3 regions of the Mesorhizobium sp. KACC 23794 genome follow, and region 2 is predicted to be linked to each of the others. Evidence: predicted binding sites of a transcription regulator. Region 2 holds the regulator's gene; each other region holds the start of a gene.
What was found. Region 2 encodes HrcA, which represses chaperone genes, less so after heat shock. Its sites were predicted from a motif close to GTTAGCACTCNCNNNNNGNGAGTGCTAAC; they were not measured.
Positions count from the first base shown of each region.

Region 1: the regulator HrcA is predicted to act here: its motif matches at 2,682-2,710, upstream of ACSBOB_RS21280 (co-chaperone GroES).
Region 3: the regulator HrcA is predicted to act here: its motif matches at 2,118-2,146, upstream of groES (co-chaperone GroES).

Region 1 covers NZ_CP197465.1:4,319,993-4,325,093, reverse strand. Annotated here, with positions in the region: gene ACSBOB_RS21295 (hypothetical protein) at 1-13, opposite strand, end outside; gene ACSBOB_RS21290 (hypothetical protein) at 167-556, opposite strand; gene groL (chaperonin GroEL) at 632-2,260, opposite strand; gene ACSBOB_RS21280 (co-chaperone GroES) at 2,310-2,627, opposite strand; gene ACSBOB_RS21275 (hypothetical protein) at 3,137-3,400, shown strand; gene ACSBOB_RS21270 (hypothetical protein) at 3,397-3,759, shown strand; gene ACSBOB_RS21265 (hypothetical protein) at 3,859-4,101, shown strand; gene ACSBOB_RS21260 (hypothetical protein) at 4,098-4,427, shown strand; gene ACSBOB_RS21255 (DUF1488 domain-containing protein) at 4,424-4,702, shown strand.
Region 2 covers NZ_CP197465.1:2,781,818-2,786,918, reverse strand. Annotated here, with positions in the region: gene ACSBOB_RS13740 (cytochrome b) at 145-747, shown strand; gene ACSBOB_RS13735 (YceI family protein) at 740-1,342, shown strand; gene ACSBOB_RS13730 (hypothetical protein) at 1,383-1,568, opposite strand; gene hrcA (heat-inducible transcriptional repressor HrcA) at 1,658-2,728, opposite strand; gene ACSBOB_RS13720 (GNAT family N-acetyltransferase) at 2,779-3,291, shown strand; gene rph (ribonuclease PH) at 3,362-4,078, shown strand; gene ACSBOB_RS13710 (VOC family protein) at 4,086-4,496, shown strand; gene rdgB (RdgB/HAM1 family non-canonical purine NTP pyrophosphatase) at 4,496-5,101, shown strand, end outside.
Region 3 covers NZ_CP197465.1:2,226,746-2,231,846, reverse strand. Annotated here, with positions in the region: gene ACSBOB_RS10950 (pilus assembly protein TadG-related protein) at 27-1,931, shown strand; gene groES (co-chaperone GroES) at 2,210-2,506, shown strand; gene groL (chaperonin GroEL) at 2,610-4,256, shown strand; gene ACSBOB_RS10935 (glutathione S-transferase family protein) at 4,492-5,101, opposite strand, start outside.

The sequences.
Region 1 (5,101 bases), 1.5 Mb from region 2:
TATAGTTGATCATGATCGTGCTCCTTGGTCGTGACGGGTCCACGATCGGCCGCGGCGCAGCCAATCGTTGATTTGTCGCCAAGACCTTGCTTGGCCGCGAAGGCAATCCGATCGCGGCCGTTATCGGAGATATGGCGAGAGGCCGAAGCCTCGGATGCCTCAAGTCTCAGGCGGCGAGGGCTGCCGCGCAGCCTTCGGCGGCGCGCCTGTCGGGAGCCGTCTGGCCGGGCATCGTCGCCCAGCCGCCGGCCTCGACGAACTGACGCCTCTTGTAGCTGTCGGTGATGGCATTCAGCTCGGTCAGCTTCGCCGGGGAATCAGTGGCAGCCTTGAAGCGCTCGACGCAGACCACCGAGGCAAGCTCGCCCCGCGCCACGTCGCCGGCGGTGGCGGCCAGCGTCCGCGACGTGCCGCCCGTGACCCAGCCGCCCCAGCTGAAGCCGACGATCATCGTGACCACCGCGGTCGCGGCGCAGGCCCAGACGAGCGTCGATTTGGATGGCTGATAGTTTTCCCAACGCTGGGCGAGAGAAGGCTTGCTGACTGGCATGGCCATGAGTTTGTTCCCTTGTTATGGTTTAGGTGTCGGCCGTCTTCCGGAACGTGCCGGCCCTGGGGCCGGCTGTCGTGGTCAGTACCCCATGCCGCCATTGCCACCATTGCCGGCGGACGGCGCGTCCTTGGGAGCGTCGGCGATCATCGCCTCGGCGGTGATCAATAGCGCCGAGATCGAGCCGGCGTCCTGCAAGGCGGTGCGGACGACCTTGGCGGGATCGATGATGCCGGCCTTGATCATGTCGACATAGGTTTCGGTCTGGGCGTCGAAGCCGTCGTTGAGGTTCTTGCCGTCCGCAAGCTTGCCGACGACGATCGATCCTTCGACCCCCGAATTCTCGGCAATCTGGCGGATCGGCGCTTCCAGCGCCCGGAGCACGATCGAGATGCCAGCGGTCATGTCGGCATTGGCGCCGGTCAGGCCGGTGAGCCCCGCCCTGGCGCGCAGGAGCGCTACGCCGCCGCCGGGAACGATGCCTTCTTCGCCTGCTGCGCGGGTGGCGTTGAGCGCGTCGTCGATGCGGTCCTTCTTTTCCTTGACCTCGGTCTCGGTCGCGCCGCCGACGCGGATGACCGCGACGCCGCCGGAGAGTTTGGCGAGCCGCTCCTGCAGCTTCTCCTTGTCGTAGTCCGAAGTGGTTTCCTCGATCTGCGCCTTGATCTGCGTGACGCGGCCGGCGATGGCCTCCTTGTCGCCCGCACCGTCGATGATCGTCGTGGTGTCCTTATCGATGACAACGCGTCGGGCGCGGCCGAGTATGTCGAGGGTAACGTTTTCGAGCTTGATGCCGAGATCTTCCGAGATCAGCTGGCCCTGGGTCAGGATGGCGATGTCTTCCAGCATCGCCTTGCGGCGGTCGCCGAAGCCAGGCGCCTTCACCGCCGCGACCTTCAGGCCGCCGCGCAGCTTGTTGACGACCAGGGTCGCGAGCGCCTCGCCCTCGACGTCCTCGGAGATGATGAGCAGCGGCTTGCCGGATTGCACGACGGCTTCGAGGATCGGCAGCATCGCCTGGAGATTGCCGAGCTTCTTCTCGTGCAGCAGGACATAGGGGTCATCCAGCTCGACACGCATCTTCTTGGCATTGGTGACAAAATAGGGAGAGAGGTAGCCGCGGTCGAACTGCATGCCTTCGACGACCTCCAGCTCGGTTTCGGCCGTCTTGGCTTCCTCGACGGTGATGACACCCTCGTTGCCGACCTTCTTCATCGCCTTGGCGATCATTTCGCCGACGGTTGTGTCGCCATTGGCGGCGATGGTGCCGACCTGGGCGATCTCGTCCGACGACTTGACCTTCTTGGCGCGCTTTTCGATGTCCTTGACGACGGCGGCGACCGCAAGGTCGATGCCGCGCTTCAAATCCATGGGATTCATGCCGGCGGCGACCAGCTTGATGCCTTCGCGCAGGATGGAGGCGGCGAGCACGGTCGCCGTCGTGGTGCCGTCGCCGGCAAGGTCATTGGTCTTGGAGGCCACCTCGCGCACCATCTGAGCGCCCATGTTCTCGAATTTGTCGGAGAGCTCGATCTCCTTGGCGACGGTGACGCCGTCCTTGGTGATGCGCGGCGCGCCATAGGCCTTGTCGATGACGACGTTGCGGCCCTTGGGGCCGAGCGTCACCTTGACGGCGTTGTTGAGGACTTCGACGCCGCGCAAAAGACGATCGCGCGCATCGGTGGAGAATTTGATTTCCTTGGCGGACATGATGGTGTTCCAGTTCTTCGTGGGACAGGAGGATCGGAAAACCGATCGGTCAGGCGGCTTTCTTGGTGACCGCCGCGGGCTTCTCGACGATGCCCATGATGTCGCTTTCCTTCATGATAAGAAGGTCCTCGCCATCGAGCTTGATCTCGGTGCCCGACCATTTGCCGAACAGGATGGTGTCGCCGGCCTTGACGTCGAGCGGGATCAGATTGCCGCTTTCGTCGCGCAGGCCGGGGCCGACGGCGATGACTTCGCCTTCCTGCGGCTTTTCCTTTGCGTTGTCGGGAATGATGATCCCGCCCTTGGATTTGAGATCGCCTTCGGCGCGCCGGATGACGACGCGGTCGTGGAGTGGCCGGAATTTCATGGGAGTTCTTTCTACAGCCAGCGCATAGGGCGACCGCGCTCCTTATGTAGCGCCTTTGGCACTCGAATGATAGGAGTGCCAGAAATTATTCGTGACCGAGACGAAATCGTCAAAAAATATAGATCAAAGTAGTCTGCGAAAAATCCCGTCTCGTGAGGAAAACGGCAATGTTTTGTTCGAAATCGCTTCTCGATTTTTCTTGCGGCTCTTCAGTTCTTTTGGGCGAGATATTCGGATTACGGCTTGTCTGCACATCAAACAAGGCGTATATGTAAAACTCGTTGATTTGGCCGAATTTGGCTTTCGCGGTGTCAGAGACCATCGACCCGCCATTCACCACCGAATTGTCGAGAGCGAATGCAAGGCGCCGATCCGGCGCATGCCGCTCGGTTCGAACCCTGGAATGAACTCGGCGCTGACCACGGATGTACTGGCAGCACGGGGTCCGTCCGGGTTCGGATTGGGGTGGTGCGGGAGGCGCATCGGCGTGCTCCCGCGGAGACCGCATCATGACCGTCCGCACCACGCAAACCATCGTCCGCTTCTCATCGGCGTTTTCTCTGCCGGGCTTCGACGCGCCGCAGCCGGCCGGAGAGTACCGCGTCGACCACGATGAGGAACCGATCGAAGCGGTCTCGCGGCTCGCCTGGCGGCGCGTCGGCAGCTTCATCCATCTGCCCGCGATCTCGGCGCAACGGCCGACACAACAGATGGTGCCGATTAACTCGGCGGATCTAGATGCCGCACTCGAACAGGACCTCCGACAATCATGACCACTACCATGCAGCGCAAGTTCCGCGCGATCCGGCACGAAGCCGCCAGCCATCTCTATTCGATCGGGCAGGCTGTCCGGCTGAAGGGTGGAATGGGAATGCCTGCCAAGGCCAACGACATCTACCAGATCACCGGCACGCTGCCGCACCGGGGCAATTCACCCCAATATCGCATCCGCAACGATGCAGAACGTCACGAACGGGTGGCGGCGGAAGACAGCCTGGAACTGGTCGACATGTCTCGTCTGGGAGACGACGCAACTCTCATCGAAAGAACGTTCGGCAATGGCCAAGGGACAGAAACGCAGCAGCCGCGAGATCAGAAAGCCGAAGCAGGAGAAAGCTCTGGCGAAGGCTGATATCCCTCTTGGCAGCCAGATCAAGCTGGCCACGAACGCCCCGCGGGCGAAGGGCAAGGGCTGAGCGCCACACTTATCTCGATCGGAGGGCGGACACCGTTGAAGATCGTGATTGAATTTTACCGCACCCGGCATCGGGACAACGCCCATGCGGTGGTCGGCCGCGAAACGGATGAAGCGGTGGATCTCGACGACGCGATCCGGATCGCGCGGTCGCTCTCGGCAACGCTCGACATGCCGCAGCGCCCGGACGCGGTGACGATCATCGATGCCGCCGGGGGCACGATCTACTCGGGCGCCCTCGAACCCGCCCTCATTACTGAAGGAAGGCCTACATCATGACCATCCACGGCAAACCAACGCACCGGGCTTTCGAAGCCAGCGCAATCTGCGCCTGGGAGAACGAAGGCAGCGCTCCCGGACGCGATTCCATGGATCATCACTACGGCCGCCGCATCGAAACCGACCGCTCGTGGAGCGTCTATCACGTGTTCACGGGCGATACGGCGCATGCCGGCGGACGCCCGATGACCGGCCTCAGCAGGTCGGACGCCACCGGCAGGATGATCGCCCTCAATCTTCACAATGAAGGGCGCAGGGGCGAACGGCGCAGCCTCGCGTCGCCAACCGGTCCGCGTGCCCATGAAATAGAAGTGCTGAGATCATGACCCTGGGTTTTCCCAATCCGAGCCGCAGCTTCGACGACGAGCGGAATGCGATCCGCTTCACCGGCCATGACGGCATGTTCGAGGTGCGGTTCTTCATCGAAGCGGCCGCGCTGGCGAAAACGGGCGTGAAACCGCGCGGCACTGTGGCATCGGAAGCCGATTACCTCGCAGCCTTCGATTCGGCGCGCGTCTCGATCCAGGACGTCGCCCGCAAAGCCTACGCCCACGGCCGCCAGACCTCCTATGTGCTGACCGCAGCCGATTTTCGGCGATAGATGCTCCTTGGCGCTGACTTCTGACACCGTGGGCGAAGCGTTTGCGGATCTAGAACAGCGCGTAAAGAGTTGGCCAAAACACCGCCAGCAGGATTGCAGCGACCCATAGCGCCACCGCGACTTTAACCAGCAGGCCGGCGTCCCAACGCTGGCCGGCAGTGGTCATGTGACTGCGGGAGGTTGGGGCTCGCAAAGGCATAACAGGGGCCAATGTACGAGGGATTGAGCCGCGCGTGCCGAATTGCCCTTTTGGTGGCTTTTTCATAGCTTGATCCAAAAAGTAACGCTGCTCAGCGCTAGATATAGGGCGGCGCCAGCAACGCCTACGACGAGTATGATCAGCAGCCATGCCGTCGGCTCGGCAACGACCGGATCAATCTGTTTCACACTGTGCCGGCT
Region 2 (5,101 bases):
CTTGGCAGGACGTCCTCGCCGCGAAGCCCGTCCGGGCCACAGTTCCCGATCTCGTGACCGCAAGATAGCAATCCGTCGGAAGACGCTTGGGCCATGGTGCGTTAGTCTCGGGTGAGCCAGATCGCAGCCAGCACCCGAAAGACCATGCCGCGTCATCGCCGACACACCTACGGCATCGTCGCCATCGTCCTGCACTGGACGATCGCCTTGCTTTTCCTCGGCCAGATCGCTTTCGGCTTCTCGATGGAGCAGGTCAAAAGCATGGCGCTGCAATTCGAGCTGATCCTGTGGCACAAATCCTTCGGCTTCCTGATCCTGGCACTGGCGCTGCTGCGCCTGGTTTGGCGGCTTGCCGCCGGGCGTCCACGGCCGTCGGCCGCCTTGTCCGGCGTCGAGCATGTCGCCGCCGAGACCGTGCAATGGGCACTGCTTGCAGCCACCATCGTGGTCCCGCTGGCCGGCTGGGCGCTGGCTTCCACCTCGACGCTGGGCATACCGAGCTTCGCCTTCAACCTGGTCGTCGTCCCCCATCTGCCGCTGACGCCGTCCGACGAGGCCGAGGCGTTTTGGGGCGAGGCGCATGAATTTCTGGCCTACGGCGCCGGCCTGCTCGCCCTCGGCCACGCGGCCGCGGCGCTCCGCCATCACTTCCTTTTGCGCGACGACGTGCTTGTCCGCATGCTGCCCGGCCGGGCGGCACGGCAGGCGACGCACCGCGTCACCCTGGAGACCCACCACGATGTCTGACCTCGTCCCCTCACCGGCCCGCGCCGGCCAATTTGCGGCATGGGCCCTCGCCGCCAGCCTGCTCCTGCCTGCGGCGCCCGCCTCCGCCGACGCGCTCTCGGAAGCCGCCGGCAACTATCGGATCGATTCCTCCTCCTCGATCAACTTCAAGGTCGACCAGGTCGGCGGCGGCGGCATCGACGGCAGCTTCGGTTCCTACAGCGGCTCCTTCAAGATCGACGGCAACAACGTCTCGAAGTCGAACGTCTCGATCACGCTGTTCTCCAAAAGCGTGCAGGCCAAGCAGGCGCGCATCACGGATTTCCTGCGCTCCGACGCGGTATTCGACGTGGCGAACCATCCCCAGATCACCTTCCGCTCGACCTCGGTGACCAGGATCAGCGACGACGAGGCGCGCATCGACGGCGTGCTGACGGCGCGCGGCAAATCACGAAAGGCTCAATTCGAGGCGACGGTGGGAAAACGCAACGGCAAGGCGATCTCCTTCCGCGTCACCGGCTCGATCTACCGCTCGCCCTACGGCATGGATGTCGGCACGCCGATCTATTCGAATCTCGTGCAGTTCGACATGACGCTGAACGGCACGCGGAAGTAGCGAGAGACCGGGAGCCGCCTCGAACCCGGTCGCGCCTGTCTCAATACCCGGCCTGGTCGAGCATCTGCTCCAGCTCGACCAGATCCTGCGGCAGCGGCATGCCCAGCGCACGGAACTCGATCAGTTTTTCGCGCACGCGCTCATGCACCTCGTGCGCGTCCTCGGGCTGGTTGACCATCTCTTCCAGCAGCAGCGCGATCTGCGCCTTGATCTGTTCCAGAGCCATCACAGCCTCCCGCCTCGCCTGCTTTTATCGCAGAGCCTACACCGGATCGGATGGATGGGCCACGCCCTGATCGCACGTGTCGACGCGGCCTACCGCAGCATCCTCGAGATCAACTGCGCCGTATAATCCACCATCGGCACGATACGGGCATAATTCAGCCGCGTCGGCCCGATGACACCGAGCGCGCCGACGACGCGCGCATCCTTGTCGCGGTAGGGGGCCACGACCAGGGACGAGCCGGACAGCGAAAACAGCTTGTTCTCCGAGCCGATGAAGATGCGCACGCCCGAACCCGCCTCCGCGAGGTCGAGCAACTGGATCATGCCGTCCTGCGTCTCCATGTCCTCGAACAGGTGCCGCAGCAGATCAAGGTCGGCCTGCGCCGTCACATTCTCCAGCAGGTTGGCGCGGCCGCGCACGATCAGCCGGGCCGGCAGTCCGCTTTCAGCGCCGGCCCAAACGGCAAGTCCCTTTTCGATCAATTGCTGCGACAGCGTGTCCAGCGCGGCCCTGGTCTCCTCCTTGATCTTTGCGATGTCGGACCGCGCCTCAGCCAGCGTGCGGCCGCGGATATGGGCGTTGAGGAAGTTCGACGCTTCCTGTATCTGCGACGTGGTCACCCCCACCGGAAGCTCGATCACACGGTTCTCGACGTCGCCGTTCTGCGACACCAGCACCGCCAGCGCCCGCTGCGGCTCCAGTTGAATGAATTCGATGTGCTTCAGCGGCACCTCGCTCTTGGCCGCCAGCACCAGCCCCGCGCCGCGCGAAGCGCCGGACAGCATCTGGCTGGCCTCGGTCAGCATCTGCTCAAGGGACACGCCCTGCCCCGACGCCTTGATCTGCGTGTCGATCGAGCGGCGTTCTTCTTCCGTGAGGTCGCCGAGTTCGAGGAAGGCATCGACGAAGAAGCGCAGCCCTTTTTGCGTCGGCAGCCGGCCGGCGGAAATGTGCGGCGCATAGATCAGCCCGAGTTGCTCCAGGTCGCTCATGACGTTGCGCACAGTCGCCGGCGACAGCGAGGCGGGCAGCATGCGTGACAGGTTGCGCGAACCGACCGGCTCGCCGTCGAGCAGGTAGGAATCGACAATGCGACGGAAGATGTCGCGCGAGCGGGCGTCGAGCGATTGCAGGGTCGGATCTTTGATCGGCGTGTTCATGTCCTTGTGGAAGATATAAACAGCGTGGCCCACCTGACAAGCGGAACCCTATGATCGAGACCGAACGCCTTATCCTTCGTCCCCACATCCTTGCCGATTTCGAAGAACTCCTCGCCGTCAGCAATGACCCCGAGGTCATGCAGTTCATCACCCATGGCGCGCAAGCGACCCGGCAGGACGTCTGGAACAAGCTTCTGCGCAACATCGGCCATTGGACAGCGCTCGGGCACGGCGTCTTCGCCGTCGTGGACAGGCAAAGCGGCCGTTATGTCGGCGACACCGGCCTTGCCGATTTCCATCGCGACCTCGGCGACGATTTCGATCCCTTTCCGGAGGCCGCGTGGGTGTTTGCCAGGCATGGCCACGGCAAGGGCTACGCCACCGAAGCGGCACACGCCGCGCATCGCTGGTTCGACGCCGAACGCGGCGCCCGGCGCACCGTCTGCATCATCGATCCGGACAATGCCGCGTCCATAGGCGTAGCTCGCAAGCTCGGCTACAACCAGTATGGCGAGACCGAGTACAAGGGCGATCACGTGCTGAAGTTCGAACGGCTGCCCTGACCGCTTTTCCTTTGCGCTCCCCTGCCCGCGGGTCTACAAGCCCGCCACGATTTGAAACCCAGGAGCCTTGATGCGTCCGTCCAAGAGACAGCCCGACGAAATGCGTGCGATTTCCTTCGAGCGCAATGTATCGAAGCACGCGGAGGGCTCCTGCCTGGTGAAATTCGGCGACACCCATGTTCTCTGCACGGCGAGCCTTGAGGAAAAGGTGCCGGGCTGGATGCGCAACACCGGCCGCGGCTGGGTGACGGCCGAATACGGCATGCTGCCGCGCGCCACGGGCGACCGCATGCGCCGTGAAGCCGCCACCGGCAAGCAGGGCGGGCGCACGTTGGAGATCCAGCGGCTGATCGGACGCTCGCTGCGCGCCGTGGTAGACCTCCAGGCCCTTGGCGAGATGCAGATCACCGTCGACTGTGACGTCATCCAGGCCGATGGCGGCACCCGCACCGCCTCGATCACCGGCGGCTGGGTGGCCCTGCATGACTGCCTGCGCTGGATGGAGACGCGGCAGATGACGACCGTTTCCAAGGTGCTCAAGGACCACGTCGCCGCCATCTCCTGCGGCATCCACGACGGCCAGCCGGTGCTCGACCTCGACTACATCGAGGATTCCGCCGCTGGTACGGACGCCAATTTCGTGATGACCGGCAAGGGCGGCATCGTCGAGATCCAGGGCACGGCGGAAGGCGCGCCGTTTAGCGAGGAGGAGTTTTCCGCGCTGATGGGGCTCGCCCGAAAAGGCATTTCGCGGCTGGTGAACTTGCAGCAGATGGCGGTGGCGTAGAGGCGCGATGACCCCATCCGCCATCCTCGAATCCGCGCTCTACGTCACCGATCTCGACGCGGCGGAGGTTTTTTATCGCGATGTGCTCGGCCTCTCCCTGATCAGCCGCGTCGACGGCCGGCATGTGTTCTTCCATTGCGGCCAAGGCGTGCTGCTGCTCTTCAATGCCGAGGCGACCAAAATTCCTCCCTCCCCGAACGCAAGACTGCCGGTGCCACCGCATGGCGCCACCGGTCAGGGCCATCTCTGCTTCGCCGCCACGGCGCAGGAAATTGAGCGGTGGAAAACCCGGCTTGAAGCGCAGGGAATCGCCATCGAGGCCGATTTCGAATGGCCGAATGGCGGGCGTTCGATCTATTTTCGCGATCCGTCCGGCAATTCGCTCGAATTCGCCGAGCCGAGGATCTGGGGTCTTTGATGCGCACGCTCAGCGAGAAGAAACTGGTCGTCGCCAGCCACAATGGCGGAAAGCTGCGCGAATTCGCCGACCTGATGGCGCCGTTCGGCATCGAGGCCAAATCTGCCAGGGAATATGGCCTGCCCGAACCCGACGAGACCGGCACGACCTTCGAGGAGAACGCCTACATCAAGGCCTTCGCGGCGGCCAAGGCGACGGGCCTCCCCGCGCTGTCCGACGATTCCGGCCTATGCATCGACGCGCTCGGCGGCCAGCCCGGAGTCTACACCGCCAACTGGGCCGAAACGCCCGACGGCGGCCGCGACTTCAACCTCGCCATGCAGCGCGCCGAAGTCGCCATGCAGGAAGTCGGCGCGACCGAGCCGGCACAACGCACCGGCCGCTTCGTCGCCGTCATCTGCATCGCTTGGCCGGACGGCCACGCCGAATACTTCCGCGGCGAAGCCGAGGGCCATCTCGTCTGGCCGCCGCGCGGCGACAAGGGGTTCGGCTACGATCCGGTCTTCGTCCCCGACGGCCACGAGCGCACTTTTGGCGAGATGAGCGCCGAGGAAAAGCACGGCTGGAAGCCCGGCCAGGCCGACGCACTGTCGCACCGCGCCCGC
Region 3 (5,101 bases), 560 kb from region 2:
AGAAAAACGATAAGCGGATGCGTTCAATGTTCCGGAAATTCTGGTCAGACCAGCGCGGCAACTTCGCCATGATGACCGTTATCTGCATGGTGCCGCTCCTGGGCGGGTTGGCCGTCGCGATAGACTATGCAGAGATGACCCGCGAACGCACGCAAACCCTCAATGCGCTCGACGCGGCCGGCATCGCCAGCGCCCGTGTCTATCTCGCCGGCATGGCCGATGCGGATGTCAGGATATACGCGGAGAACTTCTTCAAGGCCAATCTGAACGGGGTGGATCCCGACAAGGCCACGCTGACGATTGTGCTGCCAAAGGAGAATGTCGGCGGCGGCACGCTGAAGCTCAAGGCGGTCATGGAGTACGACCCCTATTTCCTGCCGGCGCTGACCAGCCTGCTCGGCAATAAAGCCGTGACGACCGTCAATTTCACGGAAACCTCCGAGATCAAGCTGAAGAACACGCTGGAGGTTGCGATGGTTCTCGATAACTCCGGCTCGATGTCCGAGAAGGGCGGCAGTTCCAGCCAGGTTCGCATGGACCTGCTCAAGGCGGCGGCGAAGGAACTCGTCACCACGCTTTCCGCCCAGTCCGAGCAGATGAAGCAGGTGCCGAAACCGGTGCAGTTCTCGCTGGTGCCGTTCGCCGCGTCCGTCAATGTCGGGCCGGACCACCAGACCGAAACATGGATGGACCTGGACGGCATTTCACCGATCCATCACGAGAATTTCGACTGGACGACGATGAAGACCGCCAACGCCAACAAGAGGGTGGAGGCGGCTGGCGGCGTCTACTACAAGAAGGGCACCGCCTGGGGCACGCAGGAGAACCAGAAGGTCACGCGCTTCACGCTTTACAAGGAAATCCTGCGTTCGTACAAAACCTGCACCGCCTATAACAACAATGGCAGCTGCAAGACTTGGTCCGCCCTCACCACCGGTCCATTCGCCGACTGGAAGGGATGTGTCGAAGCTCGCCCCTCGCCCTATGACGTGAACGACGCCGCTCCGTCTAGCGGCACGCCGGCGACGCTGTTCGTGCCGATGTTCGCGCCGGATGAGGCCGATCCCATCCGGTCCTACAACAATTGGTGGCCCGACGTTCTCAGCGACACGAATGTGAAGCGGCAGAAATACATGCCGAAGTATTTCCCGACGTCAGCTCCTGAAAAGGATGCGGAGACTTTCCGAACCGCCACCGACAAAACCCTCATCGGCCCCAACCAGAGCTGCACGACGACCGCCATCACCCCGCTCACCGACGTGTCGACCGCAGCCGGCAAGACCGTCATCAACAACGCGATCGACGCCATGCAGCCGCTCGGCGCCACCAACGTCCCCGAGGGCATGGCCTGGGGCTGGCGGACGGTCTCCAGCACCGCGCCGTTCACCGGCGGCCGGGCCGAGACGGAAAAGGGAAACGACAAGGTCGTCATCGTCGTTACCGACGGCGCCAACACCTATTACACGCCGGATTCGCTCGGCGATGCGAACGGAAATGCCTATTCGGACAGCACGGGCAACAAGTCGATCTACTCGTCGATGGGCTATGGAAAGATGGTCGTCGACACCACGAAGACCGGGCGCATCTTCCAGGGCACCAGCACCGCCGTGCCCAAGACCACCTTCACCAACACCAACTACACCGCCGCCATGAACGAGCATTTCAAGGCGCTCTGCAACAATGGAACCTTCTCCCGACTCGACGCCAATGGGAATCCCAACGGGGGAAGGATCATCGTCATGACCGTCGCTCTCGATCTGGACGCGAAGAAGACGGCGGAAAAGCAGCAGATCGACCTCCTGAAGGCATGCGCCTCGCCGTCGCGCATCGACAAGAACAAGGTGCTGTTCTGGAACGCCACCGGTGCCACCCTGAATGTGGTGTTCGAGGAAATCGCCAACGAGCTTTCGAACCTGCGCATCGTCAGCTGACCGGCCGGACCGGCCCTCATGCAGATGCCCCGCCGGCCGGCGGGGCATTTTTTGCGTTGCGGGCGACAGCGCCGGCAAAGCCGTCCGCGGCGTCCGGGACAAGCGCAAAAATCGATCTGAAATCGGATGATCCCGGCATTGCCCGGTTCTTGACATCGCAAGGGACAGGGCCTATCTCCGCGCCACGTTAGCACTCGCCCCAAGTGAGTGCTAATCGCGATCCGGTCAGACCGGATGGAGGAAACCCTTTCAACATCCGCATTCAGGGATAGTCAATCATGGCAAAGTCGAATTTCCGGCCGCTGCATGACCGAGTGGTCGTTCGCCGCGTCGAATCCGAAGAGAAGACCAAGGGCGGGATCATCATCCCGGACACCGCCAAGGAGAAGCCGCAGGAAGGCGAGATCATCGCCGTCGGTTCGGGCGCTCGTGACGAGGCCGGCAAGCTGGTGCCGCTGGACGTCAAGGCCGGCGACCGCATCCTGTTCGGCAAATGGTCGGGCACCGAAGTGAAGCTCAATGGCGAAGACCTTCTGATCATGAAGGAATCCGACATCATGGGCATCATCGGCTGATCTGAAGCTCGGGCAATCGGCAGTGGGCAGTAGGCAGTAATTTGCCGAGCCCTTGCTGCCTACTGCCTACTCCCTACCGCCTCAATTCCGAAGGAATTCAAAAATGGCTGCCAAAGACGTAAAATTCTCCCGCGATGCCCGTGAGCGCATGCTCCACGGCATCAACATCCTCGCCGACGCCGTGAAGGTCACGCTCGGTCCCAAGGGCCGCAACGTCGTCATCGACAAGTCGTTCGGCGCCCCGCGCATCACCAAGGACGGCGTCACCGTCGCCAAGGAAATCGAGCTTGCCGACAAGTTCGAGAACATGGGCGCGCAGATGATCCGCGAAGTCGCGTCCAAGACCAACGATATCGCCGGCGACGGCACCACCACCGCGACCGTTCTCGCCCAGTCGATCGTGCAGGAAGGCCACAAGGCCGTCGCTGCCGGCATGAACCCGATGGACCTGAAGCGCGGCATCGATCTCGCCGTGACCGAAGTCGTCACCGCTCTCGGCAAGGCCGCCAAGAAGATCAAGACTTCTGAAGAAGTCGCCCAGGTCGGCACCATCTCCGCCAACGGCGACGAGTCGGTCGGCAAGATGATCGCCGAGGCGATGCAGAAGGTCGGCAACGAGGGTGTCATCACCGTCGAGGAAGCCAAAACCGCCGAGACCGAGCTGGAAGTCGTCGAAGGCATGCAGTTCGACCGCGGCTACCTCTCGCCCTACTTCGTCACCAACCCGGACAAGATGGTTGCCGAGCTGGAAGACGCCTACATCCTGCTCCACGAGAAGAAGCTCTCCAACCTGCAGGCCATGCTGCCGGTGCTGGAAGCCGTCGTGCAGACCTCCAAGCCGCTGCTCATCATCTCGGAAGACGTCGAAGGCGAGGCTCTGGCCACGCTCGTCGTCAACAAGCTGCGTGGCGGCCTGAAGATCGCCGCCGTCAAGGCTCCGGGCTTCGGCGACCGCCGCAAGGCCATGCTGGAAGACATCGCCATCCTGACCGGCGGCCAGGTCATCTCCGAAGACCTCGGCATCAAGCTCGAGAATGTCGGCCTCAACATGCTCGGCCGCGCCAAGAAGGTGTCGATCTCCAAGGAGAACACCACCATCGTCGACGGCGCCGGCAAGAAGGCCGAGATCCAGGGCCGCGTCGCCCAGATCAAGCAGCAGATCGAGGAGACCACCTCGGACTACGACAAGGAGAAGCTGCAGGAGCGTCTGGCCAAGCTGGCCGGCGGCGTTGCGGTCATCCGCGTCGGCGGTGCGACGGAAGTCGAAGTCAAGGAGAAGAAGGACCGCGTTGACGACGCGCTGAACGCCACCCGCGCTGCGGTGGAAGAAGGCATCGTCGCCGGCGGCGGCGTCGCCCTGCTCCGCGCCTCGGCCAACCTGAAGGCCACCGGCGCCAACTCCGACCAGGCCGCCGGCATCGCCATCGTGCGCCGCGCGCTGCAGGCTCCGGCCCGTCAGATCGCCGCCAACGCCGGAGCGGAAGCTTCGATCGTCGCCGGCAAGATCCTCGACAACAAGGGCGCGACCTACGGCTACAACGCCCAGACCGGCGAATATGGCGACATGATCGCCATGGGCATCGTCGACCCGGTCAAGGTCGTACGCACCGCTCTGCAGGACGCCGCTTCGGTCGCCGGCCTGCTGGTCACCACCGAGGCCATGATCGCCGAGGCTCCGAAGAAGGACGCCGCGCCGATGGGCATGCCCGGCGGCGGCGGCATGGGCGGCATGGGCGGCATGGATTTCTAAGTCCAGCCAACCAAGGCTCTGTGAATGCGGAAGGGCGGCCGAAAGGCCGCCCTTTTTGCATCGACAATCCGCCTGGAGAAAAATTCACAAAATCTGGAACCCTTTTGCCGACGGCGCATTATTGTGATGTCCAAGGCAGTTCAATAGACGGCCAAAGACAAAAAGACGCCTCCAGCACTGTCAAAGGTGCGGGAGGCGTTTTTCGTTGTGCGAAAAAGTTTGGCGCGACCCGCGTTCAATCCTGTTCGTGCGGCCCGGGCTCCGGCCAGGGCTCCTTCGCTGCTTCGGCGTACCAGTGGCGCATCGCCGGCGTGTCCAGCACGGCGTCGACATAGGCGCGGATGTCGGGCTCCAGGTCGCCGCCATAGGTGTCGAAGCGGGTGACGACGGGTGCGTACATGGCGTCGGCCGCGGTGAAATGGCCGAACAGGAAAGGTCCGCCCTGCCCGTATCTTTCCCGACATTCGCGCCAGATCGCCTCGATGCGGCGGCGGTTGTCGTCGCCTTCGCCCTGCATCGCCTTGTGAGCCTTTGGACGGCGCAGGTTCATCGGCCAGCCATAGCGCAATTCGCGAAATCCCGAATGCATCTCCGTCGCCACCGAGCGCGCCAGGGCGCGGGCTTCGATGTTGGCCGGCCACAGCCGCTTCTCGGGGAAGAGATCGTTGAGATATTCGAGGATCGCAAGGGTTTCCCATATGATCCTGCCGTTGTGAAGCAGTACCGGCACCTGCCCTGTCGGCGAAATCTTGGCGAGGTTTGCCGCCGTTTCGGGCCTGCGTAGCCGCACGAACTCCTCGCGGAACGGAATATCGAGATGCCGCATCGCCACCCAGGGGCGCAGC